DNA from 4 places in the Ferrovibrio terrae genome. Region 2 is predicted to be linked to each of the others. Evidence: predicted binding sites of a transcription regulator. Region 2 holds the regulator's gene; each other region holds the start of a gene.
What was found. The regulator LexA, encoded in region 2, represses DNA repair genes until DNA is damaged. The targets are predictions, from matches to a motif close to ATGTTCTANTTTGGTTC.
Positions count from the first base shown of each region.

Region 1 (7,555 bases), 990 kb from region 2:
GCGCTGTCGACCGCGCAGATCCAGGCCCTGACCACGACGCAGATCGCCGGCCTGCGCACCACCGAGATCGGCGAACTGACGACGTCGCAGATTGCCGCGCTGACCACGGCGCAGGTTCAGGCGCTCAACACCACCAACGTGCAGGCGCTGAATACCGCGCAGGTGCAGGCGCTGGGCTCGGCACAGGTGCAGGCGCTGACCACCACGCAGATCGCCGGTCTGCGTACCACCGACATTGCCGAACTGGGCACCGCGCAGATCCGCGCGCTCACTGCCACCCAGCTGCAGGCCTTCAGCACCACCAACCTGAACGCGCTCTCCACCACGCAGGTGCAGGCGCTGTCCGCCGATCAGGTCGCGGCGCTGACCACCGCGCAGATCGCCGCGCTCCGCACCAGCGACATCGCCGAACTCGGCACCACGCAGATCGCCGCCCTGACCACGGCGCAGATCGGCGCGCTGGGCACCTCGCAGATCGGCGCACTGACCGCCACGCAGGTGGCCGCGCTTGAAACCGGCGACCTGAATGCCTTCAGCACGACGCAGACCCGCGCGCTGGGCAGCGCGCAGATCCAGGCGCTGACCACCACGCAGATCGCCGGGCTGCGCACCACCGATATTGCCGAGCTGAGCACCAGCCAGATCCAGGCGCTGACCACGGCGCAGATCCAGGCGCTCGGCACCACCAACTTCAATGCGCTGCTGGCCACGCAGGTCGCTGCCCTGACCACGTCGCAGATCGCGGCGCTGACCACGACGCAGCTGGCCGGTCTGGGCACCGGCGACATCGCCGAACTGGGCACGAACCAGGTGCGCGGCCTGACGACGACGCAGATCGCGTCCTTCAGCACCACCAACCTGAATGCCCTGACCACGACGCAGATCCAGGCGCTGGCCTCCACGCAGGTGGCGGCGCTGACCTCGACGCAGATCGCCGGCCTGCGTACCTCGGATATCGGCGAGTTCGGCACCGCGCAGGTGCAGGCGCTGACCACGGCGCAGATCCAGGCGCTCGGCAGCACCAACTTCAACGCGCTGAACACCACGCAGGTGCAGGCGCTGGCCAATTCGCAGATCGCCGCCCTGACCTCGTCGCAGATCGCCAACCTGCGCACCACCGATATCGGCGAACTGGATACGGACCAGGTCGCCGCGCTGACCACGTCGCAGCTGCAGACGCTCAGCACCACCAACCTGAATGCGCTGAGCGGCACCCAGGCGCGCGCGCTGACCTCGTCGCAGGTGTTGGCGTTGAGCACCACCCAGATCGCCGGCCTGCGCTCGACCGACGTGAACGAGCTGTACCGCACGCAGATCCAGGCCTTCACGACCTCGCAGATCGCCGCGATCTCGACCACCGCGATCAGCGGTCTCGGCGTCGGCGACATCCTCGGCCTCAGCTCCGCGCAGGCGAATGCCTTCACGCAGCAGCAGGTCGGCGCCATGCAGTGGTGGCAGTACTGGGCTTGGCTGCGGGTGCTCTGAGCACCGTCCAACCGCCCGGCCTGACCGAGTCGCGGCATTACTTCTGGATGTATTGGCTTTGATGCTTCGCCATGATATGGCGAAATCGCACCTTCTTATCCGTTCAAAAGACCGGGTTTGGGCCGACAGACCGGCCAGGCAGAGGCATCGTAAGCCTGGCCGCCAGAGAATCGCCTGCTGCCGAACAGACCGGAACGGGGCGGCGGTCTTATGAGAACATCAGGGGAATATTCCATAAATATCAGGCACATACAGAGGGGCATATTTTTCGCTGGACAACGGCAACGATATGAGAACATATGGGGTCAGAACGGCGTATAATTGCAATTCACCGGCCCCCATGAAAGGATGCTCGCAAATGTCGTCCCCCTCACTTCGCGTCGTGGAAAAAGAGAACATGGATAAGGGTAAGGCTCTGGAAGCTGCGCTCTCGCAGATCGAGCGCAATTTCGGCAAGGGCTCGGTGATGAAGCTCGGCCAGCGCCAGAGCATGGAAGTCGAAGCCATTTCCACCGGCTCGCTCGGCCTGGATATCGCGCTGGGGATCGGCGGCCTGCCCAAGGGCCGTATCGTTGAAGTCTACGGTCCGGAAAGCTCGGGCAAGACCACCATCGCGCTGCATGTCGTGGCCGAGGCCCAGAAGAAGGGCGGCACCTGCGCCTTCGTCGACGCCGAACATGCGCTCGACCCGTCCTATGCCCGCAAGCTCGGTGTGAATATCGAAGAGCTGCTGATCTCGCAGCCCGATACCGGTGAGCAGGCGCTGGAAATCGCCGATACCCTGGTCCGCTCGGGCGCCATCGACGTGCTGGTCATCGACTCGGTCGCCGCCCTGGTGCCGCAGGCCGAACTCGAAGGCGAGATGGGCGACACCCATGTCGGCCTGCAGGCCCGCCTGATGAGCCAGGCTTTGCGCAAGCTGACCGCCTCGATCTCCAAGTCGAACTGCATGGTCATCTTCATCAACCAGATCCGCATGAAGATCGGCGTGATGTTCGGCAGCCCGGAAACCACCACCGGCGGCAATGCGCTGAAGTTCTATGCCTCGGTCCGTCTCGATATCCGCCGCATCGGCGCGATCAAGATCCGCGACGAGGTGGTCGGCAACCAGACCCGCGTGAAGGTGGTCAAGAACAAGGTGGCGCCCCCGTTCAAGGTGGTCGATTTCGACATCATGTATGGCGAGGGCGTGTCCAAGACCGGCGAACTGATCGACCTCGGCGTGAAGGCCAATGTGGTCGAGAAGTCGGGCTCCTGGCTCTCGTTCGACAGCCAGCGCATCGGCCAGGGCCGCGAGGCTGCCAAGACCTTCCTCAAGGAAAACCCTGAGGTTGCCAATCGTATCGAAGCCGCGATCAAGGCCAACACCGGCATCGTCGCGGCCGCCATCGACGCCGGCCCGGATGCGGGCGAGGCGGAGGACGCCGAGTAAACAGTTTCGCCCCGCTCAACGCCGGTAAACCACGGCGCCTGAGTTATTCTCCTCCATGGGCAAAGCCCCGGCAGCGGACCTCGCTGCCGGGGTTATTTTTTGCCTCCTTCGGCTCCGGAACCCGGTTGCCTTCCGGCCGCCGGGCGCTATCTGGCAGGGGAGAAGTTCTCTCCTCCATGGACCCCGGTATCGCTCGCGCGATACCGGGTTTTTTTGTCCCTTGAATGTGACCGTCCGGACCCTAAATGTTCCTGTTGGCCCGTTGCCGGGCCGGCGGTTCCGGCGGCGAAGCCGTCCGAACACCAGCGAACCGCCACGAAGCCGTACGAACGCTGGCGAACACGCGCGAAGCGCCACGAACACCAGCGAAGCGCTACGAACACTGGCGAAGCGCTGCGAACACGGGCGAAGCGGCGCGAAGATCGGACAGGGTGGCCGGCAGGGCCGGCCGATTTACGGGCAATTCCCTATCCGACCAAGGACTTAACTGGCCGCATGCCGGCTGGACAGGGAAAGGGCAGACCGTTAAGACAGGTCGCTTGCCGGATGGGGTCCGGCTCGTGACAATCTGACCAGCAAACGACAAGGCGACCCGGTCCAGCCGGGCGCCACCGACCAGGGGTGCGAAGTCCATGTCCTCCGCCAGCGATGTCCGCCAGGCCTTCCTCGACTACTTTGCCAAGAACGGGCACAGCGTGGTCGAGTCGTCGCCGCTGGTGCCGCGCAACGACCCGACGCTCATGTTCACCAACGCGGGCATGGTGCAGTTCAAGAATGTCTTCACCGGCCAGGAGAAGCGTCCTTACACGCGCGCCACCACCTCGCAGAAATGCGTGCGCGCCGGCGGCAAGCATAACGACCTGGATAACGTGGGTTACACCGCGCGGCATCACACCTTCTTCGAGATGCTCGGAAATTTCTCCTTCGGCGATTACTTCAAGGACGATGCGATCCCGCTCGCCTGGAACCTGATCACCAAAGACTACGGCCTGCCCAAGGAGAAGCTCTGGGTCACCGTCTATCACGACGACGACCAGGCCTTCGATATCTGGAAAAAGATCGGCGTGCCCGAGAGCCGCATCGTGCGTATCGCCACCTCCGACAACTTCTGGGCCATGGGCGATACCGGCCCTTGCGGCCCCTGTTCGGAAATCTTCTACGACCACGGCGACAAGATCTGGGGCGGCCCGCCGGGGACGCCGGAAGCCGATGGCGACCGCTATATCGAGATCTGGAATCTCGTCTTCATGCAGTTCGAGCAGGTGACGAAGGAGCAGCGCGTCAGCCTGCCGAAACCGTCCATCGATACCGGCATGGGCCTGGAACGCATCACCGCCGTGATGCAGGGCAAGCACGACAATTATGACATCGATCTGATGCGTGCGCTGATCGAGGCCTCGGCCGATGCGTCCAGCACCGATCCGGACGGCGCGCACAAGGTGAGCCATCGCGTGGTGGCCGACCATCTGCGCTCGTCCTGCTTCCTGATCGCCGATGGGGTGCTGCCGTCGAATGAAGGCCGCGGCTATGTGCTGCGCCGCATCATGCGCCGCGCCATGCGCCATGCCCAGCTGATGGGCTGCAAGGAGCCGCTGATGCACCGCCTGGTGCCGACGCTGGTGTCGGAGATGGGCCGCGCCTATCCCGAACTCGGCCGCGCCGAAGCACTGATCGCCGAGACGCTGAAGCTGGAAGAGACCCGCTTCAAGCAGACGCTGGATCGCGGCCTCCGGCTGCTCGACGAAGCCACCGCCAGCATGAGCAAGGGCGACATGCTGCCGGGCGAAACCGCGTTCAAACTCTACGACACCTTCGGCTTCCCGCTGGACCTGACGCAGGATGCGCTGCGTCCGCGCGGCATCAACGTGAACCTCGACGGCTTCCAGACCGCGATGGCGGCGCAGAAGGCCGAGGCGCGTAAGGCCTGGGCCGGGTCGGGCGAGGCCGCGACCGAGAAGGTCTGGTTCGAGATCAGGGAAGACAAGGGCGCCACCGAATTCCTCGGCTACGACACGCAGTCGGCCGAAGGTCGTATCGATGCCATCGTTGTCGCCGGCCAGCCGGTGAACGAGGCGAAGGCCGGCACCGAAGTTGCCATCGTGCTGAACCAGACGCCGTTCTACGGTGAGTCCGGTGGCCAGCAGGGCGACAGCGGCATGATCACCACGGCTGGCGGCGCCAAAGTAGAGATCAGCGACACGCAGAAGAAACTCGGCGCGCTGCATGCCCATCTCGGCAAGGTGACCGAAGGCACGCTCAAGGTCGATGACATGGCGATCCTGACCGTGGATGCCACGCGCCGCGGCGCGATTGCGTCGAACCATTCCGCCACGCATCTGCTGCATGCCGCCTTGCGCCGCAGGCTGGGCGACCATGTCACGCAGAAGGGCTCGCTGGTGTCGCCGGATCGCTTCCGCTTCGACATCAGTCATCCCAAGGCGATCACCGGTGCCGAGCTGCAGGCGGTGGAAGCCGAGGTCAACGAGATGATCCGGCAGAACGATGCCGTCACCACGCGGCTGATGACGCCGGATGAGGCGATTGCCGCCGGCGCCATGGCGCTGTTCGGCGAGAAATATGGCGACGAGGTCCGCGTGCTCTCGATGGGCAAGCTCGACGACGGCAAGGATTACTCGACCGAACTCTGCGGCGGCACGCATGTGAAGCGTACCGGCGACATCGCGCTGTTCAAGATCGTGGGCGAGGGCGCGGTCGCGGCCGGCGTGCGCCGCGTCGAGGCGCTGACCGGCGAAGCCGCGCGGCATTACTTCCTCGAACAGGAAGGCATGCTGCAGGCCGCCGCCGATGTGCTGAAGGCGCAGCCGAAGGAAGTGCCGCAGCGCATCACTGCGCTCATTGAAGAGCGCCGCAAGCTGGAGCGCGAACTCTCCGAATTGCGCAAGCAGCTCGCGACCGGCGGCGGCTCGGGTGGTCCGCAGGTCAAGGATGTGAACGGCGTGAAATATGCCGCGCGCAGCCTCGACGGCGTGCCGGCCAAGGACCTGCGCGGCATGGTTGATGCCATCAAGAAGGAAATCGGCTCCGGTGTCGTAGCTTTGACCTCTGTCGCTGACGGCAAGGTGTCGGTGGTGGTCGGCGTGTCGAACGACCTGACGGGCAAGATCAATGCGGCCGAGCTGGTGAAGATCGCGACACCTCTGATTGGTGGACAAGGCGGCGGCGGCCGGCCCGATTTCGCGCAAGGCGGCGGCGCCGATCCGTCGGGTGCCGCGAAGGCGCTGGAGGCCATCGCCGAACAGATCGGCAAGGCCGCGTAATCACGGAAAGGCACCGGCGCAATGTCAAAAACAGACTGGCGCCGGATCTGCTTCGATCTGCTGGCGGATGATCGCCGCGATGCGCGTATCGGTCATCGGCTGCTCTCGACGCTGATCATCATCAGTGTCTTTGCCTGTGCGGCCGCCATCATGCTGGTCACCGTGCCGGGCCTCGATGCGCGCACCGTCTTCTGGTGTGACCGCCTGCGCGAAGCCACCGATATCCTGTTCACCGCCGAATACCTGCTGCGCATCTGGATCGCGCCGGCCTATGCCCATAGCGGCCGGGTCGGCGCGACGACCATGCGGCGGCGTTATATGAGCTCCTTCCTCGGCGTCGTCGATCTGCTGGTGATCCTGCCGTTCTGGCTCAATCTGGTGGTGCCGTTCCCGCGTGACCTGTTTCTCGCCACCGAGATGTTCACCCTGTTCAAGCTGGCGCGCTACACGCCCGGCCTCCCGCTGGTGGCGGCAGTGCTGCGGCGCGAAGCGCGCGGCCTGACCGCGGCTCTGGGCGCGGCAGGCGTGCTGCTGGTGGTGGCGTCGTGCATCATGTACATGCTGGAACACGATGCGCAGCCCGAGGTGTTCGGCTCGATCCCCAAGGCGCTGTGGTGGGGCATCGTCACCGTCGGCTCGGTCGGCTATGGCGACATGATCCCGATCACGCCGCTGGGCAAAATCTTCAATGGCGTGATCATCTTGATAGGCGTCGGCACCATCGCCATTCCCGCCGGTTTGCTGGCGTCAGGTTTCGCCGAGGAGATCAAGCGCCGCGAGTTTATGGTCACCTGGCGCGCGGTGGCGTCTCTGCCGCTGTTCCACAATCTCGATGCCAGTTCGATCGCCGAGATCGCCAGCCTGCTAAAGCCGCAGGTGGTGCCGTCAGGCACCGCCATCGTGCGCAGGGACGAACGCGCCGAGGCGATGTTCTTCATCATGGCGGGCGAAGTAGAGGTGGAGATTCTGCCTAAGCCGGTGGTGTTGGGGTCCGGCCAGCATTTCGGCGAGATCGCGCTGCTGCGCCGCACCGACCGCACCGCCACGGTCAGCGCCATCACCGACTGCCGCCTGCTGGCGCTGGAGGTCACGGATTTCCAGCGGCTGCTGCAGGTGCATCCCACCATCAAGGAGCATATCGACCGCCTGGCGGCGGAGCGGCTGGAGCAACGAAAAACGGCGGAGGGATTATCTCCCCCCGCCGTCTGACAGGCCTTTGAGATGGCGTGGCTTACGCCGCCAGGGCCGTCTTGAGGTTCTCGTCGATCTTGTCGAGGAACTTCTGGGTCGTCAGCCAGGGCTGGTCCTTCGAGATCAGGATCGCGAGATCCTTGGTCATGAAGCCGGCTTCCACGGTGGA
Region 1 is NZ_CP041636.1:4,038,920-4,046,474, reverse strand. Features, by position in the region: gene FNB15_RS21425 (hypothetical protein) at 1-1,485, shown strand, start outside; gene recA (recombinase RecA) at 1,844-2,917, shown strand; gene alaS (alanine--tRNA ligase) at 3,550-6,195, shown strand; gene FNB15_RS19785 (cyclic nucleotide-gated ion channel) at 6,217-7,404, shown strand; gene FNB15_RS19780 (NADP-dependent isocitrate dehydrogenase) at 7,427-7,555, opposite strand, start outside.
Region 1: the regulator LexA is predicted to act here: its motif matches at 1,768-1,784, upstream of recA (recombinase RecA).

Region 2 (7,555 bases):
CTCATCTGCTCCGCCGCGCGGCTTTGCGGCCGAGACCTGGTATGAGCGCCTCGGCGCGCCGCCGCTTTATCCATGGCCAAGCTTGTCGCGTGCCCAGCAGCGGTCGGGCGAGGGGCGCAGCGGCGCCGATGGCAGTCTGCGCTGCGATCCCGCCGGCTGCAGCTGGAGATACCAGGGGTTTCTCGTCGCCCTGCCGCAGCAGCCCAAGGCGATCACCGAGGATTGCCGCCACGCCGATGTGGTGATCTCGGCCCGGATGGCAGTGCGATATCGTTGCCCTTCCGCCAGAATCGTGATCGACCGCAATGACCTGTGGCGCAGCGGCGCGCATGCGCTCTATCTCGATCCGGCACAGGGGATCCGCACAGTCAGTATGGCGCAGACCCGGGGCCGCCGGCCCTGGGTGAATGCGAAAGGGCATGAGGACAGCCGCAGCCGCGACGACAGGTCGCAGGTCGACTGAAAAATTTTGCAGCATACGGAACGCAGGCAAAGCGCACCCGTTGGACTCGCGCCATTGCCATGCAGCCCTGTCGAGCGGAGCCCACCCGATGCTGCCCATCCTCGCGATCATGCTGATCCTTCTGTTGCTCGTGCTGCCGGTCTGGCCCTACAGCCGTTACTGGAGCATCGTCCCGGGCTGCATGATCGCCTTCGTCATGATGCTGTTCGTGATGTTCATGCTGGCCGGCAACGTGACCGCCTGAACGGAACAAAGGCCCCTGCTGGCGGGTTGGTTTCTCTCCCGGAGTAAGAGTCAGGAGAGTAGCCCATGACGGATATCAAAAAATCCCGCATCCTCATCATCGCCACCGATGGTTTCGAACAGTCGGAACTGATCGTCCCGCGCGACAAGCTGAGAAAGACCGGTGCCGAGGTGCATATCGCATCGCCGACCGGCCGCGCCATTCGCGGCTGGAAGGGCGCCGACTGGGGCGAGTCGGTGGATGTCGATCTCAAGATCAGCGAAGCCAGGCCCGATCAATATGATGCGCTGGTCATACCCGGCGGCCAGATCAATCCGGACAAGCTGCGCGTCGACACCGACGCCATGGGCGTGGTGAAGACCTTCCTGAAGGACGGCAAGGTGGTGGCGGCGATCTGCCACGGGCCGTGGCTGCTGGTCGAGGCAGATGCGGTGCGCGGCCGTGCGGTCACATCCTACAAGTCGATCAGGACCGATCTGGTCAATGCCGGTGGCAAATGGGTCGACAAGGAGGTGGTAGCCGACAAGGGGATCGTCACCAGCCGTTCGCCCGACGACCTCGATGCTTTTTGCAGCAAGATCGTGGAAGAACTGGAAGAGGGGCGGCACAAGCGCGCTGCCTGATCCGGTTTCACAGACAAAAAAACGGGGCGCTTTCCAGCGCCCCGTTTTGAGTCTATCCGCTGAAACTCAGTAGCGGCGCAGCAGGCCGACCAGGCGGCCCTGCACCTTCACCCGGTCGGGGCCGAAGATGCGGGTCTCGTAAGCCGGGTTGGCGGCTTCGAGCGCCACCGAGTTGCCTTTGCGGCGCAGGCGCTTCAGCGTCACTTCCAGATCATCGACCAGCGCGACCACGATAGTGCCGTTTTCGGCATTCTCGCTGCGCTGTATGATCACGGTATCGCCGTCCATGATACCGGCATCCATCATCGAATCGCCGGCGACTTCGAGCGCATAGTGTTCGCCATTGCCGAGCAGGCCGATCGGCACATCGATCTGCGTGCTCATGTCGCGCAGCGCCTCGATCGGCGTACCGGCGGCGATGCGGCCATAGAGCGGCAGCGTGACGATGTCGCGTGCGTTATAGGGATTGACGCTCACCGGGGTGCCCGGCATCGGCGCGTTCGGGTTGCCCTCGACCACGCGCGGCATCAGGCGATTGCGCGGTGCGGCCGTCGGGCGGGTGGCGGTGGCGCCGATGCCGCCGCGGGTCGGCACGGCCGAATCGGGCAAGCGCAGCACTTCGAGCGCGCGGGCGCGATGGGCGAGGCGGCGGATGAAGCCACGCTCCTCCAGGCCGGTCACCAGCCGGTGGATACCGGACTTGGATTTCAGCTTCATCGCTTCCTTCATTTCCTCGAAGGAGGGAGAGACGCCGGAATTCTCCAGCTTCTCGTGGATGAAAATCAGCAGGTCGTGCTGCTTGCGGGTCAGCATGGCAAGCCTCCTCGGGTCGGGTTTCGCCAGCCTTGACACCGCAGGGGCGGTGCCGAGTGGGCTGGACGGGGAACGAACAAGAAACCTGCAAATGTTCTAATGAGGTTCCTGATACGGGTCAAGTATTTTTCCACAGGCTAAGTCATATATCTTGTAGGAGGAACGAAGGAGGCCTCCCAGATATTGGGAATTGCCCCAAAGCCTCGCTTCGCCGCTGAAAAATCGTGCCCTGCCATCGCCCTTTACGGTGCTAGCCGTGCCGGTAAATATATGAGTTACAAGAATAAGCCCCTCCGGCTCGGGAGAAGGCTTGGCAGACGGCCGAGAACGGCCGTGCAGGGGGGAAGATCATGGGCATCCGGCAGAAGCTGAATCTGGCCATTGGCGTACTGGCCGCACTCACATTGATCTCGAATGCGGTCGGCGGCCTGTTCTTTGGCCGGGTACAGGACAGCTACGCCGGCATCACCAGCACCAACCTGCCTGCCGTCATCACCGCGCTGAACCTCGCCTCGACCAGCGCCGAGCTCGCCGCCGCCGCCCCGGTGCTGGCCAATGCCACCAGCGATGCCGAGCGCGACAAGGCACTGAACGATCTCAAGACCAAACAGCAGAAGCTGGTCCAGTCGGTGGAGACCGTGAAGGTCGCGGCCGGCGCTGAAAATGCCGAAGCGATTGCCGAGATCGAGAAGTCGGTGCAGCTGCTCAACACGATGGTGGCGCAGATCAATCGGTCGGTGAATGCGCGCCTGGGCTATCACCATGATCGCGAAGAGATGCTGACCAGGCTCGGCACCGACTACATCGCCTTCCAGGATGTGATGCGGCCGGCGCTGGAGCGCGGCCTTGCCGAACTGCGCAAGCCCGATGCCAAGCCGGAAACGGCGACAGCTGCAAATGCGCTGATCTCGGCCGGCAATGCGGTGAGCCAGCTGGTGGCGACCCTGTCGGTGGCGTCGCAGGCACCAAACAATGCAGAGGTCGACAAGCAGTTTGCCGAATTCGTCAAACTGAACAGCACGGCGCTTGAGCAGATCGAAATCGCCGGCCGGCAGTTCGATGTGTCCGAGTTGAAGAACAGCATCAATGTCGTGCTCGCGCATGGCCAGGGCACCGACAGCCTGTTCGGCAGCCGTCGCAACGAGATCCGCACCATCACCACGGCCGCCTTCGCACTCGGCAAGGCGCGCGATGCCGCCACCGAACTGTCGGGCAAGGTGGATGCGCTGGTGTCTGCTGCCACCGCAGCGGCCGACAGCGCCGCCGAGAATGCCAGCGGCCAGTCCAGGACCGCGCAGATCATGCTGGTGGTCATCACCGTGCTCTGCCTCGGCATCGCCGCCCTGATCGGCGTGCTGTTCACCGGGCCGCAGATTGCCGCGCCCATCGTGCGGCTGACCACGGCGACACGCCGGCTGGCCGAGCGCGACTGGGCAGTGGACCTGACCGAAACCGGCCGCAGCGACGAGATCGGCGAGATGGCGCGCGCCGTCGAAGTGCTGAAAACCAGCGGCCAGCAGAATGAAGCGCTGCAGCGCCAGGTCGAAAGCGACCGGGAGACTTTCGAAAACGAGCGCAAGGCGCAGGAAGCGTTGCTGGAGCAGGCGATCGGCCAGATCGTGTCGGCGGCCACGGCGGGTGATCTCACGCGCCGCATCGATGCCGATGCGCTGCAGGGCGTGATGCAGCGGCTGGGCGGCGGCGTGAACGACCTGCTCGGCACCGTCGAGCGCGCCCTGAACGATCTTGGCAGCATGCTGGGTGCGCTGGCGCAGGGTGACCTGACCCATCGCATCGGCGGCGGCCATCGCGGACTGTTCGAACAACTGGCACGCGATGCCAATACGCTGGCCGAAAAGCTGGCTGATATCGTCGGCCGGCTCAGCCAGACGGCGGGCAACGTGCGCGATGCCTCGGCGGAGATCTCGGTCGGCAGCAACGATCTGGCGCAGCGCACTGAACAGCAGGCGGCCAGCCTGCAGCGCACGGCGGCGTCGATGGAAGAGATCACCGCCACCGTGCGCCACAATGCAGACAATGCGCGGCAGGCCAGCCAGCTGGCCGTCAGCGCGCGCGACACCGCCGACAAGGGCGGCACCGTGGTCGGTCGCGCCGTGACGGCGATGGGTCAGATCGAGGACAGCGCGCGTAAGATCGTCGATATCGTCGGCCTGATTGACGAGATCGCCTTCCAGACCAACCTGCTGGCGCTGAATGCCAGCGTCGAGGCGGCAAGGGCAGGCGAGGCGGGCAAGGGCTTCGCCGTCGTGGCGCAGGAAGTGCGCGGCCTGGCGCAGCGTTCGGCCGATGCCTCGAAGGAGATCAAGGCACTGATCTCGGCCTCCAACAGCCAGGTGCGCGATGGCGCCAAGCTGGTCAACGAGGCGGGCGTCAGCCTGACCGAGATCGTGGATTCAGTGAAACGCGTCGCCGGCATCATCGAGGAAATCTCGATTGCCAGCCAGGAACAGGCCTCGGGTCTCGACGAGATCAACGATTCCGTGACGCAGATGGACGAGATGACCCAGCGCAACGGCGCGCTGGTGGAAGAGACCACGGCGTCGGCGCAGTCGCTCGCCGATCAGGCCAAGGATCTCGCCGCGTCAATCACCTTCTTCCGGCTCGATCAGGCCGCTGAAGCCAGGGCGGCGGAGTAAACCGCCGCCACCTCGGCCGAGAAGCAGCAGAAGGTGACGCTGCGCGGCTGTGGCGCGCGCGCCAGCCAGTTGTGCACCTCGCGGATCGCAATCGCCGTCGCCTGTTGGAGCGGATAGCCGTAGACGCCGGTCGAGATTGCCGGGAAGGCGATGCTTTGCAGGTCATGGTCGCGTGCCAGCGTCAGACTGTTGCGATAGCAGTCCGCCAGCAGCTCCGCTTCGCTGGCGTGGCCGCCGCGCCAGACCGGCCCCACCGTGTGGATCACATGGCGGGCGGGCAGACGATAGCCTTTGGTGATACGCGCCTGGCCGGTGGGGCAGCCGCCGAGAGCACGGCATTCCGCCAGTAATTCCGGTCCGGCGGCGCGATGGATGGCGCCATCCACGCCGCCACCGCTCAGCAGGCTTTCATTCGCCGCGTTGACGATGGCGTCGAGACCTAAGCGGGTGATGTCATCGGTGACGATACTGACGAGCTGCATGACCGGAATTTAACATACCCGCAGGGCCTTCGGGGCAGCTGTTTTTACCCTTCGCTAACCATGCGAAACCGACAATGCCGCAACGCAAAAGCGAGTCGGTCTTGCCGCCTCTGCGGATATCCTTTAACCGGGTCAGATGAGCGATCTTAAGCTGAAGCCGCGACGTCCTGCGACCGCCCAGTCCGCTGCCGGTGCCTATGGCGCCATGCAGTCGCGCGCCGTACCGGGTGCTCAGATCCCGCAAACCACCACCGTTGCTGCGGCCGCGCCGAAAAAGCAGCGCAGCTTCTTCGCCGTCAACTGGCCGCTGATGACGGCCGCCGCTGCCCTGCTGGGCGGTGGCGTCGTGATGGGCATGGCGGTAGGCAATGCGCCGCGTCCGCAGCCGACCGCCACCGTTGCGCTCGCCGCGCCGTCGCCTGCCGTGCCGGTCGTAGCGCCCGTGCAGCAGCAGGCTGCCAGGACTGGTGAAGCGCCCACCGCCTCTTCGCAGGGCTGGCGTCCGATTTCCGACCTGGCCAAGGTTGCGGCTGTCGCACCTGCGCCGCAGATCGAAACGTCTGCTCCGCTGCCGACCGTCGATGTTGGGACGGTGCCGGTGAATGACGTGCCGGAAGGTCAGCCCGTCGCGGCAGTTGCCACCAGGTCCGAACCTGCCGCGAAAGCGGAACTGCCGAAGGCTGCCACGTCTGTTCCTGGGCCGATGCCTGCTGTGCCTGCGTCGCGCGGCACGGCCGCCAACAAGCCAGTGCTTGCCGCCGCGCCGATGGTGCCGCCGTCTTTCACGCGGCCTGCTGCTTCGGGTGAAACCAATGGCCATGCCTGGCGCGCCCGCGCCGTGCCGCCGCCGGCCAATGCCAGGCCGCCTTATGTGGCGCTGCTGATCGACGATGCCGGTCTCGACCGCAAGGGCACGCAGCGCGTCATCGCCATGCCGGGCCCGGTTACGCTGTCGTTCATGAGTTATGCCAACGAGCTCTCCGAGCAGAGCGCCGCTGCGCGCGCCGCCGGCCATGAAGTGATGCTGCATCTGCCGATGGAGCCGCTGGACGCCAAGCGCAACAATCCCGGTCCGAATGCGCTGTTCGTCAATCTGGATGCCGATGAACTGCAGCGCCGGCTCACCTGGCATCTGGATCGCTTCAGCGATTATGTCGGCGTGAACAACCATATGGGCAGCCGTTTCACCGCCGATGCCGCACGCATGGGGCAGGTGCTGGACGAGATCAACCGCCGCCAGGTCTTCTGGCTCGACAGCCTGTCCGGCCCGAACTCGGCCGGTCCCGCGCTCGCCCGCAAGCGTGGCGTGGATGCGGCCGAACGCGACATCTTCCTCGATGACGACCGTTCGCCCGGCATCGCGCATGAACTCGCCACCATGGAGCGCATGGCGCGCAGCCGGGGTGATGTGATCGCCATCGGCCATCCGCATGGCGCGACGCTGACGGCGCTCGAGAAGTGGATCGCGACGGCGCAGGAGCGTGGCTTCACGCTGGTGCCGGTCAGCACCGTGCTGCTGCGGCGCCAGCAGCAGGAGCGCTAGGCACTCGCCCTCGCGTACTACAGTAATTGACTGTTTATCCTCGTGACAATCCTCCGGACTTCTTGCAGTCTGTCTGTCGGCGCGGCGACAGACCGCGGCTCGGCAATGGAGGATCGCCATGGGTATGCGCAGCAAGGAACGCGGCCTTTTCGAACTGTATCGCGATGACCCGGAGCGCGCCGATGCGCTGGTCTTCAACCGGCGCGGTCTGCTGAAAGGCAGCGCACTGGCCGCAATGGGCGCAGCCGTGGGCGGCGCCATTCCATTCAGCGGCAATATGCCGAGCGGCTATGTTCCCGCCGCGCTCGCCCAGGGCGCACCTGCGGGGGCCGCACCGAAGGTGCTGAAAATGGATGGCAAGGCCGATCTGGTCATCCTCGGCGACAAGCCGCTTGTGGCGGAGACGCCGGAGCATCTGCTCAACGACGACGTCACGCCGAACGACAAGATATTCATCCGCAACAACGGCGTCGCGCCGGACCCGGTCAGCAGTCCCGACAGCTGGGAATTCACCGTCGACGGCGAAGTGAACAACGCGCTTAAGCTGACGCTGGGCGAGATGAAGAAGAAGTTCCAGCCGGTCACTCTTGCGCTGCAGATGGAATGCGGCGGCAATGGCCGCAGCGCTTTCGAGCCCAAGGCGAGCGGCAATCAGTGGACCAATGGCGCCATCTCGAATGCACGCTGGACCGGCATCCGGCTGAAGGATGTGCTGCAGGCTGCGGGGCTG
Region 2 is NZ_CP041636.1:3,044,638-3,052,192, forward strand. Features, by position in the region: gene FNB15_RS14800 (ComEC/Rec2 family competence protein) at 1-463, shown strand, start outside; gene FNB15_RS20965 (DUF3309 family protein) at 552-707, shown strand; gene FNB15_RS14810 (type 1 glutamine amidotransferase domain-containing protein) at 773-1,330, shown strand; gene lexA (transcriptional repressor LexA) at 1,397-2,143, opposite strand; gene FNB15_RS14820 (methyl-accepting chemotaxis protein) at 2,494-4,800, shown strand; gene FNB15_RS14825 (O-acetyl-ADP-ribose deacetylase) at 4,770-5,282, opposite strand; gene FNB15_RS14830 (divergent polysaccharide deacetylase family protein) at 5,419-6,825, shown strand; gene FNB15_RS14835 (sulfite oxidase) at 6,944-7,555, shown strand, end outside.

Region 3 (7,555 bases), 1.9 Mb from region 2:
TAGCAGTCCTGCCACAGCGCCTCCCAGGCGCTGCGCTGACTGCGCAACCGGTCATAGCGGCGGCGCAGCGCCTCGGGACGCAGCGGATCCTTTTCGGGATCGTGTTCCGGTTCTTGTCGTATGGTCATGCGGTCTGTTGCCAACATACCTGTTGTCCTCATTCGCCGAGCAGGCGCTTGCTGCTGCGGCTGCTGCTCGGGGCCGCACCGCCGAGCGTTTCGGTGTCGGTGTCAGTGACACCACGCCAGGAGGTGGCAATGGTTTCGCCCTGGGCACGACGGCGGCGTTCGCGCGCCGCCTTCTCGGCCACCTCGGCCGCGCTTTCGACCGGTGCCGGCGGCGGCGGGGGCGGGGGCGGTGGTGGCGGCGGTGATGGAGAACTGAAAATCCCACCCATGGCGGCAAATCCCTTCTGATAATCGACTGAAGATGTTTGCTATTTGTTCCTGTGAGAAGGATATATAGAACAAAACAAACCCTCAATCAAGGGATATTTTCCGCAAACAGAGAAATAGTTCCCATGGTGTTCTTATTTGCCAGCTCTGCAGACCGATCAGACGCTTGACCACCTCGACACAGGAAAACGGCAACGGCGGTGCCAGCCGACGCGGCGGCGTCAGCACCGGCACCGTCAGGGCGCATTGTCCCAGCCCACGCAGATGCCCAGCTAGGTCGGCTTCTGTGGGCCAATCATAAAATCCTTTTATTTCAGTCATATATGCCAGAGGATCGATACCAACCCAGCCACCCGGCAGGGCCATATAGGCATAGCAGTGCCGGTAGCCGGGCTTGAGCCGGCGTAACTTCGGCAGCCGCGTTTCTTCGGCAAATACCACAACAGCCCGCTCCGGCCGTGCAGGCCCTGGCACAGCCAGAGCTGGCGATTGGAGTCCGGGTTTAGCTGGATTTTCGCTCATCTGTTTCACATCCAGACCTGATGCGAGCAGAACACAGGCGACTTTCACGCCTAAAGACAGATTATAATTCCTGTTATGTTCTTATGTCAATCTTATAATCAGATAATATTCCTGTATGCAAATTCGTTGATTTGCAAGACAATCTTCCCATGCTGACACATCGCGCGATCTGGGCTGCCATTGATGGCCTTGCCGAACGCTATGACCTGACCGCGTCGGGCCTCGCCCGCAAAGCCGGGCTTGATCCCACCACCTTCAACCGGTCCAAGCGGATTTCCCGCGATGGCAAGCAGCGCTGGCCATCGACGGAATCGATCGCCAAGGTGATCGAGGCGACCGGGGCCAGCGTGCCGGAATTCATGGACCTGCTGAGCGAAAGCGGCGGTGTGCCGCGTAGCGTGCAGCGTGTGCCGCTGATCGGTCTGGCGCAGGCCGGCAAGGACGGTTTCTTCGATGATGCCGGTTTCCCGACCGGCGAAGGCTGGGAGAAGGTGCCCTTCCCCGAGATTGGCGATCCGCAGGCCTATGCACTGGAAATCAGCGGCGACAGCATGCTGCCGGTCTATCGCGACGGCGACATCGTGATCGTGTCACCGGCCGCCAGCGTGCGCCGCGGCGACCGCGTGATCGCCAAGACCATGCAGGGCGAAGTAATGTGCAAACTGCTGTCGCGCCGCACACTCACCCGCATCGAACTCTCCTCTTTCAATCCCGCCTATCCTGAACGCGGCTTCGACGTGCACGACATCGCCTGGATCGCCCGCATCGTCTGGGCGGCACAGTAATCGCAATGACGGACTCCTTGGCAGCCGCGCTCGGTCGACTGCCGGCGCTGGTGGCCGGTGGAGGCTTTGCCTGGTGGTTCGAGAACGGCCATCTCGAAAAACTATCGCCCGATACCGCTGCGCGCCGCGCGCGCGCCACGCCACCCCTGCTGGTGCATTTCAAGGCCACGGCCGCGAAACTGGGCGTCGAGCCCTTCATGGCCTTCGACCTGCTCGACCTGTTTGCCTTCGTGCGACCGGCGCGCTTCTGTCTGCCGACACCGCATGGCCTGCTGGAACGCCTCAGTCTCGACGCCGCCGATGACGAAGAGGCTGTGCAGTATCTGCATCATGCCGCCCAGATGCTGCTGGAAGACCTGCCGCGCCAGCAGCCGCGCGCGCTGCGTCGTTCGATGCGACTGGCGCAATTACTGAACAAGGCTGGCTGGCCCTGGGCGTCGTATCTGCTGCTCGGACTGGGCCCGGAAGCAACACAGGCACCGAGCGGCGGCTTCGGTGGGCTGGATGTCTGGCAGGAGCTGCCCGAGTGGGTCGACTACGCGCCACCACCGCCACCCGATACGCAATCGGTGTCGCCGACGGAAGCGCGCGAACGGCTGGCGCAGCTGCTCGGCACCACAGCAGAGCTGCGCGAGACGCAGGCCGACTATGCCGCCACGGTGGCACAGGCCTTTGCGCCGCGCGAAGTGATCGGCATGCCGGAAATGGTGCTGGCCGAGGCTGGCACCGGCATCGGCAAGACACTGGGCTATATCGCGCCGGCCAGCGTCTGGGCCGAGAAGAATGGCGGCACGGTCTGGCTCTCGACCTATACCAAGAACCTGCAGCGCCAGCTGGATCACGAACTCGACCGCCTGTTCCCCGACCCTGCCGAGAAGCAGGGTCGAGTCGTGATCCGAAAAGGCCGCGAGAATTATCTCTGCCTGCTGAATCTGGAAGACGCGACGCAGGGCGGCGCAGCGCGGCCACAGGATATGGTGCCGCTCAGCCTGATCGCACGCTGGGCCAGCGCGACGCGCGACGGCGATCTGGCCGGCGGCGATTTTCCCGCCTGGGCCGCCGATCTGCATGGCCGTAACCGCACTTTAGGTCTGACCGACCAGCGCGGTGAATGCATCCACGCCGCCTGTCCGCATTATCGCAAATGCTTCATCGAACGCGCCGTGCGCAAGTCGCGCAAGGCCGAGATGGTGATCGCCAACCATGCGCTGGTGATGATCCAGGCTGCCATGGGCGAAGACGATGCGCAGAAACCGCTGCGCTATGTCTTCGATGAAGGCCATCACCTGTTTGAAGCCGCCGACAGCGCTTTCGCCGCACATCTGACCGGCATGGAAGGCGTCGACCTACGGCGCTGGCTGCGCGGCCCTGAAGGCGGACGCCGAAGCCGTGCACGCGGCATTGCCAACCGCATTGGCGACCTGGTGGCGCAGGACGAACGCGGCCGCACGGCACTTGAGGCCGTGGTGGAAATGGCGCGCTGCCTGCCGGGTGAAGGCTGGCTGGCGCGGCTCAGCGAGGGCAATCCGATGGGCCAGGGCGAGAAGTTTCTGGCCCGCGCGCGCCAGCAGATCCTGGCGCGCAGCGCGCAGCCGGACAGCCCCTATGGACTGGAATGTCCGACGAAAGAACCGGTGAACGGCCTGATCGATGCAGCAATGGACTTCGCTCATGGCATCGACCGTGTGCTGGAACCAGTGAACACGCTGACGAAATCCCTGAGCGACATGCTGGCGGACGAGACTGCCGAGCTGGACACCGCCACGCGCTCGCGCATCGAAGGCGCGCTGCGCGGCCTGCTGCGGCGCAAGATGACGCTGGACGCCTGGCGCAGCATGCTGCTCGACTTGCAGACCGAAACACCGGCAGCTTTCGTGGACTGGTTCGGTCTGGAGCGCATCGACGGTCGCGACCTCGATCTCGGCCTCTATCGCCATTACCTCGATCCGATGCTGCCCTTTGCCGGCGCCGTGCTGAAGCCGGCGCATGGCGTGGCGATCACATCCGCCACTTTGCGCGACATCGCGCCGGCCAAGGCCGATGCCTCGCCCGAGGCCGCCTGGGACAGCGCCGAGATCCGCAGCGGCGCGCGGCATCTGCCGCAGCCTGCGCGACGTGCCGCTTTCCCCTCGCCCTTCGATTACGCAAACCGCACGCGCATTTTCGTCGTCACCGACGTGCGGCGCGACGCGATGGACCAGGTGGCCGCCGCCTACCGCGAACTGTTTCTCGCCGCCAACGGCGGCGCGCTTGGGCTTTTCACGGCGATCTTCCGTCTGCGCGCGGTACAGAAGCGCGTCATCAGACCGCTGGCCGAAGCCGGGCTGCCGCTGTATGCGCAGCATGTCGATCCGCTGGACAACGCCACGCTGGTCGACATCTTCCGTGCCGAGGAACACGCCTGCCTGCTGGGTACCGATGCGATGCGCGATGGCGTCGATGTGCCGGGCGCCTCCTTACGCCTCGCCGTATTTGACCGCGTGCCGTGGCCCCGGCCGGACCTGCTGCACAAGGCGCGCAAGTCAGCCTTCGGCGGCCAGGCCTATGACGATCTGCTGACGCGCCTGAAACTGAAGCAGGCCTATGGACGCCTGCTGCGTCGCGCCGACGATTACGGCGTGTTTGTCGTGCTGGATGCTCAGCTTCCGTCTCGTCTGCTGTCGGCATTTCCGGCCAGCGTCGAGGTGAAACGCATCGGCATCCGCGAGGCCGTGGCCGAGACGGCGGCTTTTTTGAACAGCATGCGCGCCAGCACTGGCGGCCAGCAGAATCTCGCGTAAGCTGTCAGTCATTGTTTCGCCGTATTGTCCCGTTAGGCGGGGTCTCCCGCCCGAGGAAACACTCATCCATGTCGACCATCACGCCACAGAATGCCCTGATCTATGCCATGGTGATCGCCGCCGTGGCCGACGGAAAGCTGAAGGATACCGAGGTGGGCGCCATCGACGCCGCCGTGCGGCATCTGCCGATTTTCCGCGGCTATGGCCTGGATGCCATGCAGGTGGCGGTCGGCGACTGCGTTGCGCTGCTGGACCAGGATGACGGTGTCGATGCTGCACTGGGCCTGGTGAAGGAAGCCCTGCCGACCGACTGGTGCGAAACCGCCTATGCATTGGCCTGCGACATCGTCGCCGTCGACGGCCATGGCCGGCAGGAGGAATTGCGCTGGCTGGAGATGTTGCGGCACGAACTGCGCGTCGAACGCCTGCATGCCGCCGCCATCGAACGCGGCGCCGGCGTGCGTTACAAACGCCTGCCGGGCGATATTCCGAAGGGCTGAGCCCTATCAATCTATCTGCGGCGCCTTGAAGTTATAGGCGCGCTCGACCCTGGCGATGCGAATCTCGTAATGCGCATACCAGACCTCACGGCCCTTCTGCCGCGCGGCCGCGTGTTCCATGTTGCGCTTCCAGGCACGGATATTCTCTTCAGTGTCGAAGTAGGCCACCGTGATGCCGAAACCGTCGGCACCGCGCGTGCTTTCCATACCCAGAAATCCGGGTTGCTGCGCAGCCAGTTCGGCCATGCGGTCGGCAGCGGCGCCATAGCCGTTGTCGCCTTCGGTGCGTTGCGAGGAAAAGATCACGGCGTAATAGGGTGGCTTGGGCGTGCTGGCGAAGCCGGCGGCAGACATGGCAGCGAATCCTCTGCTGGAAGGATTATTCTGCCGCCCTGCTTATCACATCCGGGGCCAGTGTGCTGCCTTTGGGCAGGATCAGTGGGATCGGCCGGCTGCCGATCCTGACATGTGCTGGCAGTGTGGCGGCGATATCGCCATCGGCCTGCACCGGCTCGCCGTCGAGGCCTGTGCCAAGAAGAGTGATCGTCACGTCGTGTCCGCGCACCAGTTCGATCTCGGGCAGCTTTTGCAGCAAGCCGAGCGTTAGCGCCACGGTCGCGCGCGCTGCGCCGATGCGACCACCCATCCTGAACAGGCAGACTTCAAACGACGGATCATCCAGCCGCGCATGCGGCGCGCAGATAAACTTGCCGCCGTAGAAATGCCCCTTGGCGACGACGGCCGAAGCGCAGTCGTAATCTTTGCCATCAATGCCGACGCGATAGCGCGGCACGTTATAGGCCGCGAGCTGGTGCAGACTCTCGATCACGTAAGACGCCTTGCCGAACCAGCGTTTCATCTGCGGCGGCAGATCGCGCACCACATGCGCATCGAAACCGACGCCGGCCATGATGGTGAACAGGCGGTCATTCACAAAGCCGGGCCAGATCATGGTCTGCGGCCCATGCAGCACGGCACGCATCACTGCCGGAGGATCGAGCGGCAAGCCAATCTCCATCGCCAGCACATTGGCGGTGCCCAGCGGAAAGATACCAAGCGGCGCGCTGTTCGCTGGCAGACCGTTCGCCACTTCGCCAATCGTGCCGTCGCCGCCCGCAGCCACCACGGCATCGTATTTTTCAGCGACAGCTTCGGCGGCAAAGGTCTCGGCGTCGCCTCGCTTGGCCGTGGGGCGGAACTCCACCGCACAGCCGGAATCTTCCAGCAGGTCGAGATAGGCTTCGAGTCGCGCGCGCTTGCGCCGCCCGAGCTGGCCGGCTCCGGCGGTCGGGTTGTAGATCACCAGCAGGCGCCGGCGGTAGGTCGCGTGCGGTGACCCGGGCATGTCGGCCGGATAGCAGATTTTTGCGCGCCGGGGCAGCAATGGTTTTATGACAGTCGGCCCCGTTAACACTTCTGGGCCAGCATACCAGGTTATGCTAAGCCGACTGCATGACATGGTATGCGATTCGGCTTGTCGTCTTTCTCCTCCTGATGGCCGTCCCCGTGCTGGCGGCCGCGTCCGAAATTCGGGTGCTGGACGGCGACACCATCAAGATCGGCCAGGTGAATTACCGCCTGCATGGCATCGATGCCCCGGAGAAATCCCAGCATTGCCAAAGAGATAACATAGACTGGCTATGCGGTCAGGAAGCTGCCGCGCATCTGCGGCGCCTGATTGCGGGCCGTCCGGTCACCTGCTCCGAGAAGGATCGCGACCGCTATGGCCGGGTGGTGGCGGTCTGCGAGGCTGGCGGGGAAGATCTGAACCGGGCCATGGTGCGGGCTGGCCTCGCCTGGGCCTACCTGGCCTACAGCCGGGATTATGAGGCCGCCGAATGGGAGGCCCAGCTGCTGGGTAACGGGGTCTGGGCGGCTTCCGTTCGAGCCGTACCGGCTTGGGACTGGCGCCGCGCCCAAAAAGAGCAGAACCGGCGCGCCAAACCGGCGAACGATAATGCGGCTGGAAGTGGCCGAATCCGGGGTTGACAGACCCTCCCCCCCGGCTATAGTGCGCCCCTCGAATTCAGGCGGCACCGGACGGCCGGCGCTGCCACTTTCTTATGGAATATCAATATGTTCGCAGTGATCAAGACCGGCGGTAAGCAGTACAAGGTGGCAGCGGGCGACGTGCTCGAGGTCGAACTGGTGGCCGGCGAGGCGGGCGACAAGATCGAATTCGGCCAGGTGCTGGCCATCGGCAATGGCGGCGACGTCAAGCTCGGCAAGGATGTCGCCAATGCCAAGGTGACAGCGGAAGTCGTCGGTCTGACCCGCGGTCCGAAGCTGATCATCTTCAAGAAGCGCCGCCGGCAGAATTCGCGTCGCAAGAACGGTCATCGCCAGCGCTACACCGCGGTGAAGATCCTCGAGATCGCTGCCTAAGCGCTCAGACAGATTTAAGGAGACAGTTCCATGGCACATAAAAAAGCTGGCGGCTCTTCGCGTAACGGTCGCGACTCCCAGTCCAAGCGTCTCGGCGTCAAGAAGTACGGCAGCGAAGCCGTTGTCGCCGGCAACATCATCGTTCGTCAGCGCGGCACCAAGGTGCATGCCGGCAAGAACGTGGGCAT
Region 3 is NZ_CP041636.1:1,166,370-1,173,924, forward strand. Features, by position in the region: gene FNB15_RS05635 (portal protein) at 1-128, opposite strand, end outside; gene FNB15_RS20925 (hypothetical protein) at 158-397, opposite strand; gene FNB15_RS05645 (hypothetical protein) at 480-917, opposite strand; gene FNB15_RS05650 (S24 family peptidase) at 1,067-1,702, shown strand; gene FNB15_RS05655 (ATP-dependent DNA helicase) at 1,708-4,482, shown strand; gene FNB15_RS05660 (tellurite resistance TerB family protein) at 4,551-4,982, shown strand; gene FNB15_RS05665 (antibiotic biosynthesis monooxygenase family protein) at 4,989-5,336, opposite strand; gene FNB15_RS05670 (diacylglycerol/lipid kinase family protein) at 5,362-6,327, opposite strand; gene FNB15_RS05675 (thermonuclease family protein) at 6,435-6,971, shown strand; gene rplU (50S ribosomal protein L21) at 7,059-7,367, shown strand; gene rpmA (50S ribosomal protein L27) at 7,398-7,555, shown strand, end outside.
Region 3: the regulator LexA is predicted to act here: its motif matches at 993-1,009, upstream of FNB15_RS05650 (S24 family peptidase).

Region 4 (7,555 bases), 2.0 Mb from region 2:
CGGCGGCGCTGCTGGTGGGTATCCAGCTGCTGGCCGGCGGCATCGGCACCGGCCTGCTGCCGGGATTGCAGCTGCTGTGGTGGCACTGGCTGATGCTGCCGATATTGCCTCTTGGGGCTGCCGCTCTCGCCATCGTCACCGCGCGCTGGACGGTGCTCGGCGAACTGCGTGCGATGCTCTAGAGTCGTGCCATGCTGATTCTGCTCGACCGCGACGGCGTTCTGAACCGCGACTACCCCGACGATTACGTGAAATCGCCGGACGAACTGGTCATGCTGCCCAATGTCGGCAAGGCCGTGGCGCAACTGAACGCGCGCGGCTGGCCGGTGGCGATCTGCACCAACCAGGCCTGTGTCGGCAAGAGCATTATCGACGAGGCGATGCTGGGCCGCATTCACGAGAAGCTGTTCGACGCACTGGCGCGCGACAATGCCAGGATCGACGCGCTGTTCTTCGCCCCCGATCCGCCCTGGGCGCAGACCGACCGGCGCAAGCCCGGCCCCGGCATGCTGCGCGAGGCGATGCAGCGCTTTCGCAAAAGCCCGGCCGAGACCGTGTTCATCGGCGACAGCCTGACCGACCTGCAGGCCGGCGTGACGGCCGGGGTGCGGCGGATTCTGGTGCGCAGCGGCAAGGGTGCGCAGACCCAGGCGAAAGGCCTGCCGCAGGATGTGCTGCCGGTGACGGTGGCGGAAGACTTGCCGGATGCCGTGAACCGGCTGTTAAGTAACGTGCATGTTGATTGAAGTGACAGAGCCTACGGATCAGTGATGGCCCGCAAAGACCGCGACGACGAAGAGTCGACCCCGTTTTTCACCCGGATCAGCCGCTGGCTGATGCTGCTGGCCACCATTGGCCTGCTCTGGCTCGGCGGCGGCATCGCCTATGTCGAGCGCGTGGAATCGATTCCGGCCCCGGCCGAGACCAAGACGGATGCGATCGTTGTGCTGACCGGCGGCGCCGCGCGGCTGGCCACGGCGCTGCGGCTGCTGAATGAAAACAAGGCTGACCGCCTGCTGGTGTCGGGCGTGGCGCAGACCGCCACCAAAGCCACGCTGCTGCAGGCCGTGCTGCCGACCATGCCGGATGCAGCACAGGCCAGCAGCAACTGGCAGGGCATCGACCTGCAGCTTTTGTTCGACTGCTGCGTCGATCTCGGCTTCGAGGCCGACGACACCGCCGGCAATGCCGCCGAAACCGCCAGCTGGGCCGCGGCACGCGGCTACAGGACCATCCGGCTGGTGACGGCGAATTACCACATGCCGCGCGCGCAGGTCGAGTTCGGCCGCTATCTGTCGGGCATGACCATCGTGCCGCATCCGGTGCGCTCGGATGCCATGCGGGTGGAAGACTGGTGGCAGCGCCGGGCCGCGACCGTGTTCCTGCTCGGCGAATACAGCAAATACCTGGCAGCCCTGCTGCGCGCCCGTCTCGGCACCCAGCTGACCGCCACGCTGGAACAGAAACCGCAGACTGTACCGGTACAGCCGGCCGCTGCGCCGACCCAAGAGAAACCGACTGAAGAGAAGCCGCAGTAATGCTGCTGCTGCGCTCCCTTCTCTTCCAGGTTGCCTTCCTGTCGTGGAGCACGCTGGTCGCGCTCTATGGCCTGATCCCCCTGGCGCTGGGCAACCGCCAGCATCTGTTCACCATCGGCGCCGTCTGGTCGGACAGCATCAATTTTCTGCTGCGCGTGATCTGCAATATCCATGTGCGCATCGAGGGCACCGAGCATATCCCGCAGGGCGCCGCGATGGTCGCGGCCAAACACCAGTCGCTGTGGGACACCGCCATCGTGCTGCGGCTGTTCCGTGGCCCGGCCATCGTGATGAAGCAGGAACTGCTGAGCATTCCGGTCTATGGCGCGCTGTGCCGCGCGCAGGGCATGATCGCGGTCGACCGCGAGGGCGGCGCGAAAGCCCTGAAGCAGATGCTGAAGGATGCGCGCACTGCTGCCGCAGACGGCCGCAAGATCCTGATCTTCCCGCAAGGCACGCGCACGCTGCCCGGCGAAAGCGCGCCCTATCAGCCGGGCGTGGTGGCGCTGTATCGCGACCTCAAGCTGCCGGTCGTGCCGGTGACGCTCAATTCAGGCTTCTTCTGGCCCAAGCGCGGCGTCCTGCGCAAGCCCGGCACCATCGTGCTGCGCTTCCTGCCGCCGATCCCCGCTGGCCTTGATCGCGACACCTTCATGGCTGAACTGGAAACCCGCATCGAAAGCGCCAATGCGGCGCTGGAGGCGGAGACGCGGGCGACGCTGTCGTGAGCGCGACCCCGACGACCTATGCCTTCGCCATCCAGTATGGCCTGGGCGAATTGCAGTTCGATCTGCAGCTGGCCGAAGCGCTGATGTTCTCCAACATGGCGAACCGCATGATGGCCGGCGAAGGCCTGCCGTTTGCGGACTTCCGCCTGCAGATGTGGGACATGCTGGCCAACAGTATCGAGGCCGGCGACCATCTGAAGGGCGGTGCCGAGGCCAATGCGATGGCGATGGGCGCAGCCTGGCTGGCGCTGACCTCCGCGATGCACCGCGACCATCCCGCGCGCGACTGTTTCGTGCTGAAGCTGGGCGCGCGGGCCGGCGAGATCGGCGTCGAGATCGCAGCGGACAATCCCTATGCCGAGCCACATGACGAGCGGGGACAGATTTTCGCCGTGGCGAATGTCACGCGCGAGCTGTTCGACCAGGACACACAGATGTTCCGCGACTGGGCGAGCGGGATTCAGGCGGAGATGGCGAAGGCGTCGAACGATTTTGGCCACTAATTGTCTAGAAAAGAGGACAAAACTGGCGCTGGCCTTCAAAAACACCAATTAGGAGAACCGGAATGCAGGAATAATCTCACAATAATGACTCGGTTCGAGATTGTGATTTGAGTCAAATTTAAAGTGCGTTAGAGAAATGAGTGGGGAAAGTTTTGGGCAGCATAATGAGTGAAGAAAAGCTGCAAAATATAGATAGGCCATACGATGCAAGAGCAGTCGCAAACTTGCTTCTTGATATTGCCGACTCCAGAAATTTAAAGCTCACCCAATTATCACTTCTAAAACTGCTATATTTTGCCCAAGGCTGGTACTTGGCGAAAAACCGCACTCCTTTAATAAAGCAGGACTTTGAAGCTTGGGAATATGGTCCAGTAATCAAAGTAGTACGAGACGAATTTAAAGTTTTTGGTAAAAAGCCGATCACTGCCCGCGCGCATAAACTAGACCTCTATAAGAATGAACGAGTTCTAGTAGAACCGGTGCTTTCAAATCACGACACTAACTTTGTTAACGAAATTTTCGATGCGTATCATGTATATGATGCATGGCGATTATCCGGCATGACGCATGAAAAAGGCTCTCCTTGGGATTTATTATGGAATGCGACGGAGCCCACCGGACGACTCGCACTTAGAATTCGCAATGACGATATAAAGCGTCACTTTGATGGTCTTGGGGCCAGATTCCGGGTATCTTAAACTGTCACGACTCGGTGGAGGCATACCGGAATGAGTAGTGCGCTTCTCCTTAACGTTATCGATGTCGCCCGATCTCTTGGGGTTCAACCAACTCGCGCCACACCTGTTTCGGTGGCTGATTGGCTGTTGGCCGAATACATTCGGCGCCGCGCAGGTGGTTTTAACTACAATCGAGCAATCGACTGCACTTTCGACTTGATGAATGGCACTTGCACCGCCGCTCAGGCCGAACTGAAGTGTTTGTCCACTGGCCCTGCGGCTGGGCGACAGCAGAATGCCGAAGCTGTCAAAACTATTTCTGCATATGCTCTGGCTAATATTTCCAAATGCTACCGCATCGGTTTTGCAGCTGTTGCTGCTGGCAGGGTGAAGGGATACACGGCGTATATCGGCATCAAAGCACCAATCCTTCGCATGGCACCGGATCGGCCCGTTGTGGTCATGCCGGGCTATCGAATGTCTTACCGACCTGTCGAGACCGAGATCGACGTCGCATGCTCGATTGCTTTGGCAAACTTGGCCCGTGATGACTATTCCGACGCCGACTTTGAGTATTTGTATGCGGGCCCCGGGCATGATGGCACACGGGAGTTCCGCGCCATTCGTGGGCGCGATCGGAAGGTCTTCGATAAAGATGCGGTCGACGCCCTACTCGACGTTTACATTAAAGGTTTAGCGTTAGCGGCCGAGAGCGGTATCGCTCTTCGGGCTCCCCATCTTCATGGGTATAAGATTTTCGACCCTCGCGAGCCGGGCCTTTTCTGACCTGTGTATAACCTGGGATAACTTTGCCGCAGCCCCTTGCGGATCACGGGGATAAGCCCGATTTTCCAAGCCTTACAACATATTGATTGACCCACCCCGGTTGATCAATCTGTAGAAACATTAAGAGAACAATTGACTCGACTCACCGCAGCCCCGCGTTAGAGTCAGGGTGACAATTTCCAGCGGCGCCGGCCTGTCCTGCGCCGCTTTCCGTCTTTAGCGCTGTTTTCAGGATTTAACCCATGTCGCCCATCGCGCCGATTTCCCAGCAGATCTGGGACATGAAATACCGCCTGAAAGGCCCGGATGGCGCGCCGGTCGACCAGACGATTCCAGATACCTGGCAGCGTATCGCCAGGGCGCTCGCCGTGGCCGAGAAAGATCCGGCCGCGCACGAGCCCGGCTTCTTCGAGGCCTTGAAAGACTTCCGCTTCCTGCCGGCGGGCCGCATCGTGGCCGGCGCGGGCACCGCGCGCAAGGTCACGCTGTTCAACTGCTTCGTCATGGGCACGGTGCCCGACGACATGGCCGGCATCTTCGAGCATCTGAAGGAAGCCGCCCTCACGATGCAGCAGGGCGGCGGCATCGGCTATGACTTCTCGACGCTGCGCCCGCGCGGCGCGCCGGTGAAGGGCGTCGGCGCCGATGCGTCTGGCCCGCTGTCGTTCATGGATGTGTGGGACGCGATGTGCCGCACCATCATGTCGGCCGGCAGCCGGCGCGGCGCCATGATGGCGACGCTGCGCTGCGACCATCCCGATATCGAGGCCTTCATCGAGGCCAAGCGCGAGGCCAATCGCCTGCGCATGTTCAATCTCTCGGTGCTGGTGACCGACGCCTTCATGCAGGCGGTGAAGCAGAACCAGGCCTGGGAGCTGAAATTCAACGGCACGGCCTATCGCACCGTGCAGGCCCGCGACCTGTGGGACAAGATCATGCGGGCGACCTATGCCTATGCCGAACCCGGCGTGATTTTCATCGACCGCATCAACCAGCGCAACAACCTGCATTACTGCGAGACGATCAGCGCCACCAACCCTTGCGGCGAACAGCCCTTGCCGCCCTATGGCGCCTGCCTGCTTGGGTCTGTCAACCTCGCAAAGCTGGTGCGGAAGCCGTTCGAGGCCGATGCCGCGCTCGACCTGGAAGAACTCGACCGCCTGACCCGCGCCGCCGTGCGCATGATGGACAACACCATCGACGTCTCCAACTTCCCGCTGGAACAACAGGCGCATGAGGCGCGCAACAAGCGCCGCGTCGGGCTCGGCATCACCGGCCTGGCCGATGCGCTGATCATGGTCGGCGCGCGCTATGGCTCGGCCGCCTCGATCACGTTGATCGAGGCCTGGATGAAGCGGCTGCAGCGCGCCGCCTATCTCGCCTCTGTCGATCTGGCCCGCGAAAAAGGCGCCTTCCCGCTGTTCGACCGCGACGCCTATCTGGCTGGCGAGTCGATTCGCGAACTCGACGCCGACGTGCGGGACGCCATCGCGCAGCACGGCATCCGCAACGCGCTGCTGACCTCGATCGCGCCGACCGGCACCATCTCGTTGCTCGCCGACAACATCTCCTCGGGGCTGGAGCCGGTGTTCAGCTTCACCTACATGCGCACCGTGCTGATGCCCGATGGCACGCGCCGGCAGGAGGAAGTCAGCGACTACGCCTATCGCCTGTACAAGCAGCTGAAGGGCGAGAACATCCCGCTGACCGAGGCCTTCGTCGATGCGCAGGGCCTGGCGCCCGCCGACCATGTGCGCGTGCAGGCGGCGGTGCAGAAATACATCGACAGCTCGATCTCCAAGACCATCAACGTCCCCGAAGACATCGATTTCGAGAGCTTCAAGGACATCTACCTGATGGCCTACGAGCAGGGCTGCAAGGGCTGCACGACCTATCGCCCGAATGACATCACCGGCTCGGTGCTGACCATCAAGAAGGACGAGAAGAAAGCCGGGCCCGCCCCGCAGCAGCAGGCCGAACTGCCACTGGTGGCTGTGGCCAAGCCGGTGCAGGTGATGAAGCCGCGGGACCCTCTTGCAGCCGGCGGCGTGATCTACATGACCAAGCCGCTGGACCGCCCGGAAGCGCTGCCCGGCAGCACCTACAAGATCACCTGGCCGGATTCCGAACACGCGATGTACATCACGCTGAACGACATCCTGCAGGATGGCCGCCTGCGGCCGTTCGAGGTGTTCATCAATTCCAAGAATACCGAGCATTACGCCTGGACGGTGGCGCTCACCCGCATGATCTCGGCGGTGTTCCGTCGCGGCGGCGACGTGTCCTTCGTGGTGGACGAGCTGAAGGCGGTGTTCGATCCGCGCGGCGGCCACTGGATGGGCGGCAAATATGTGCCCTCGCTGCTGGCGGCGATCGGCGGCGTGATCGAGCAGCATCTGATCAGGATCGGCTTCATGACCGGGCCGGACGATCTGCGCGAGGAAAAGGCCATGCTGGCGCTGGCCGCCAATGCGGAAACGCCGAAGCCGCTGTCCGGTCTGCGCCAGTGTCCGAAATGCGGCCAGCCCGGCCTGATCAAGTCCGAGGGTTGCGATACCTGCACCTCCTGCGGCTATAGTAAGTGCGGATAAGGCAAGGCTTTACGCGCACGTAAGGCGTTGCCGCTAGGGAAACGCCTTGCATAGAAAAAGCCGATGAGTGCCAATCCGGCGATCAAAGCCGTCCTGTGGGATTTCGGCGGGGTGATCAGCACCTCGCCCTTCGATGCCTTTCGCCGCTTCGAGGCAGAGCGCGGCCTGCCGCGCGATTTCCTGCGCCGGGTCAACAGCACCAATCCGCACAGCAATGCCTGGGCCTGTTTCGAACGCGGCGAGATCGATTCCGTTGTCTTCGGCGAGCGTTTTCTGACCGAGAGCACGGCGCTGGGCACGGCCATTCATGGCCGCGAGATTCTGGCGCTGATCTCGGGCGACATCCGCCCGCGCATGGTGGCCGCACTCAAGGCCGTGAAGACACGCTACAAGATCGCCTGCCTGACCAACAACATGCCGCATGGCCATGGCCCGTCGATGACCGGCTCACCCGAACGCGCCCGACAGGTCGCCGAGGTGATCGCGCTGTTCGAGGTCGTGGTGGAGTCGAGCAAGGTCGGCGTGCGCAAGCCCGAACCGGCTTTCTACGAACGCGCCTGCAGCCTGCTCGGCATCCAGCCCGGTGAGGCCGTCTTCCTCGACGATCTCGGCATCAACCTGAAACCTGCCGCCGCCATGGGCATGACCACGATCAAGGTGACCGATCCGGACGCCGCGCTGGCCGAACTGGGCCGCATCATCGGTATGGAGCTGTAAGAGAATGAAGCCCGC
Region 4 is NZ_CP041636.1:803,768-811,322, forward strand. Features, by position in the region: gene FNB15_RS03745 (cell division protein FtsX) at 1-182, shown strand, start outside; gene FNB15_RS03750 (D-glycero-alpha-D-manno-heptose-1,7-bisphosphate 7-phosphatase) at 192-746, shown strand; gene FNB15_RS03755 (YdcF family protein) at 771-1,538, shown strand; gene FNB15_RS03760 (lysophospholipid acyltransferase family protein) at 1,538-2,266, shown strand; gene FNB15_RS03765 (hypothetical protein) at 2,263-2,769, shown strand; gene FNB15_RS03770 (Panacea domain-containing protein) at 2,934-3,467, shown strand; gene FNB15_RS03775 (hypothetical protein) at 3,498-4,232, shown strand; gene FNB15_RS03780 (adenosylcobalamin-dependent ribonucleoside-diphosphate reductase) at 4,475-6,823, shown strand; gene FNB15_RS03785 (HAD-IA family hydrolase) at 6,887-7,540, shown strand; gene FNB15_RS03790 (class I adenylate-forming enzyme family protein) at 7,545-7,555, shown strand, end outside.
Region 4: the regulator LexA is predicted to act here: its motif matches at 4,348-4,364, upstream of FNB15_RS03780 (adenosylcobalamin-dependent ribonucleoside-diphosphate reductase).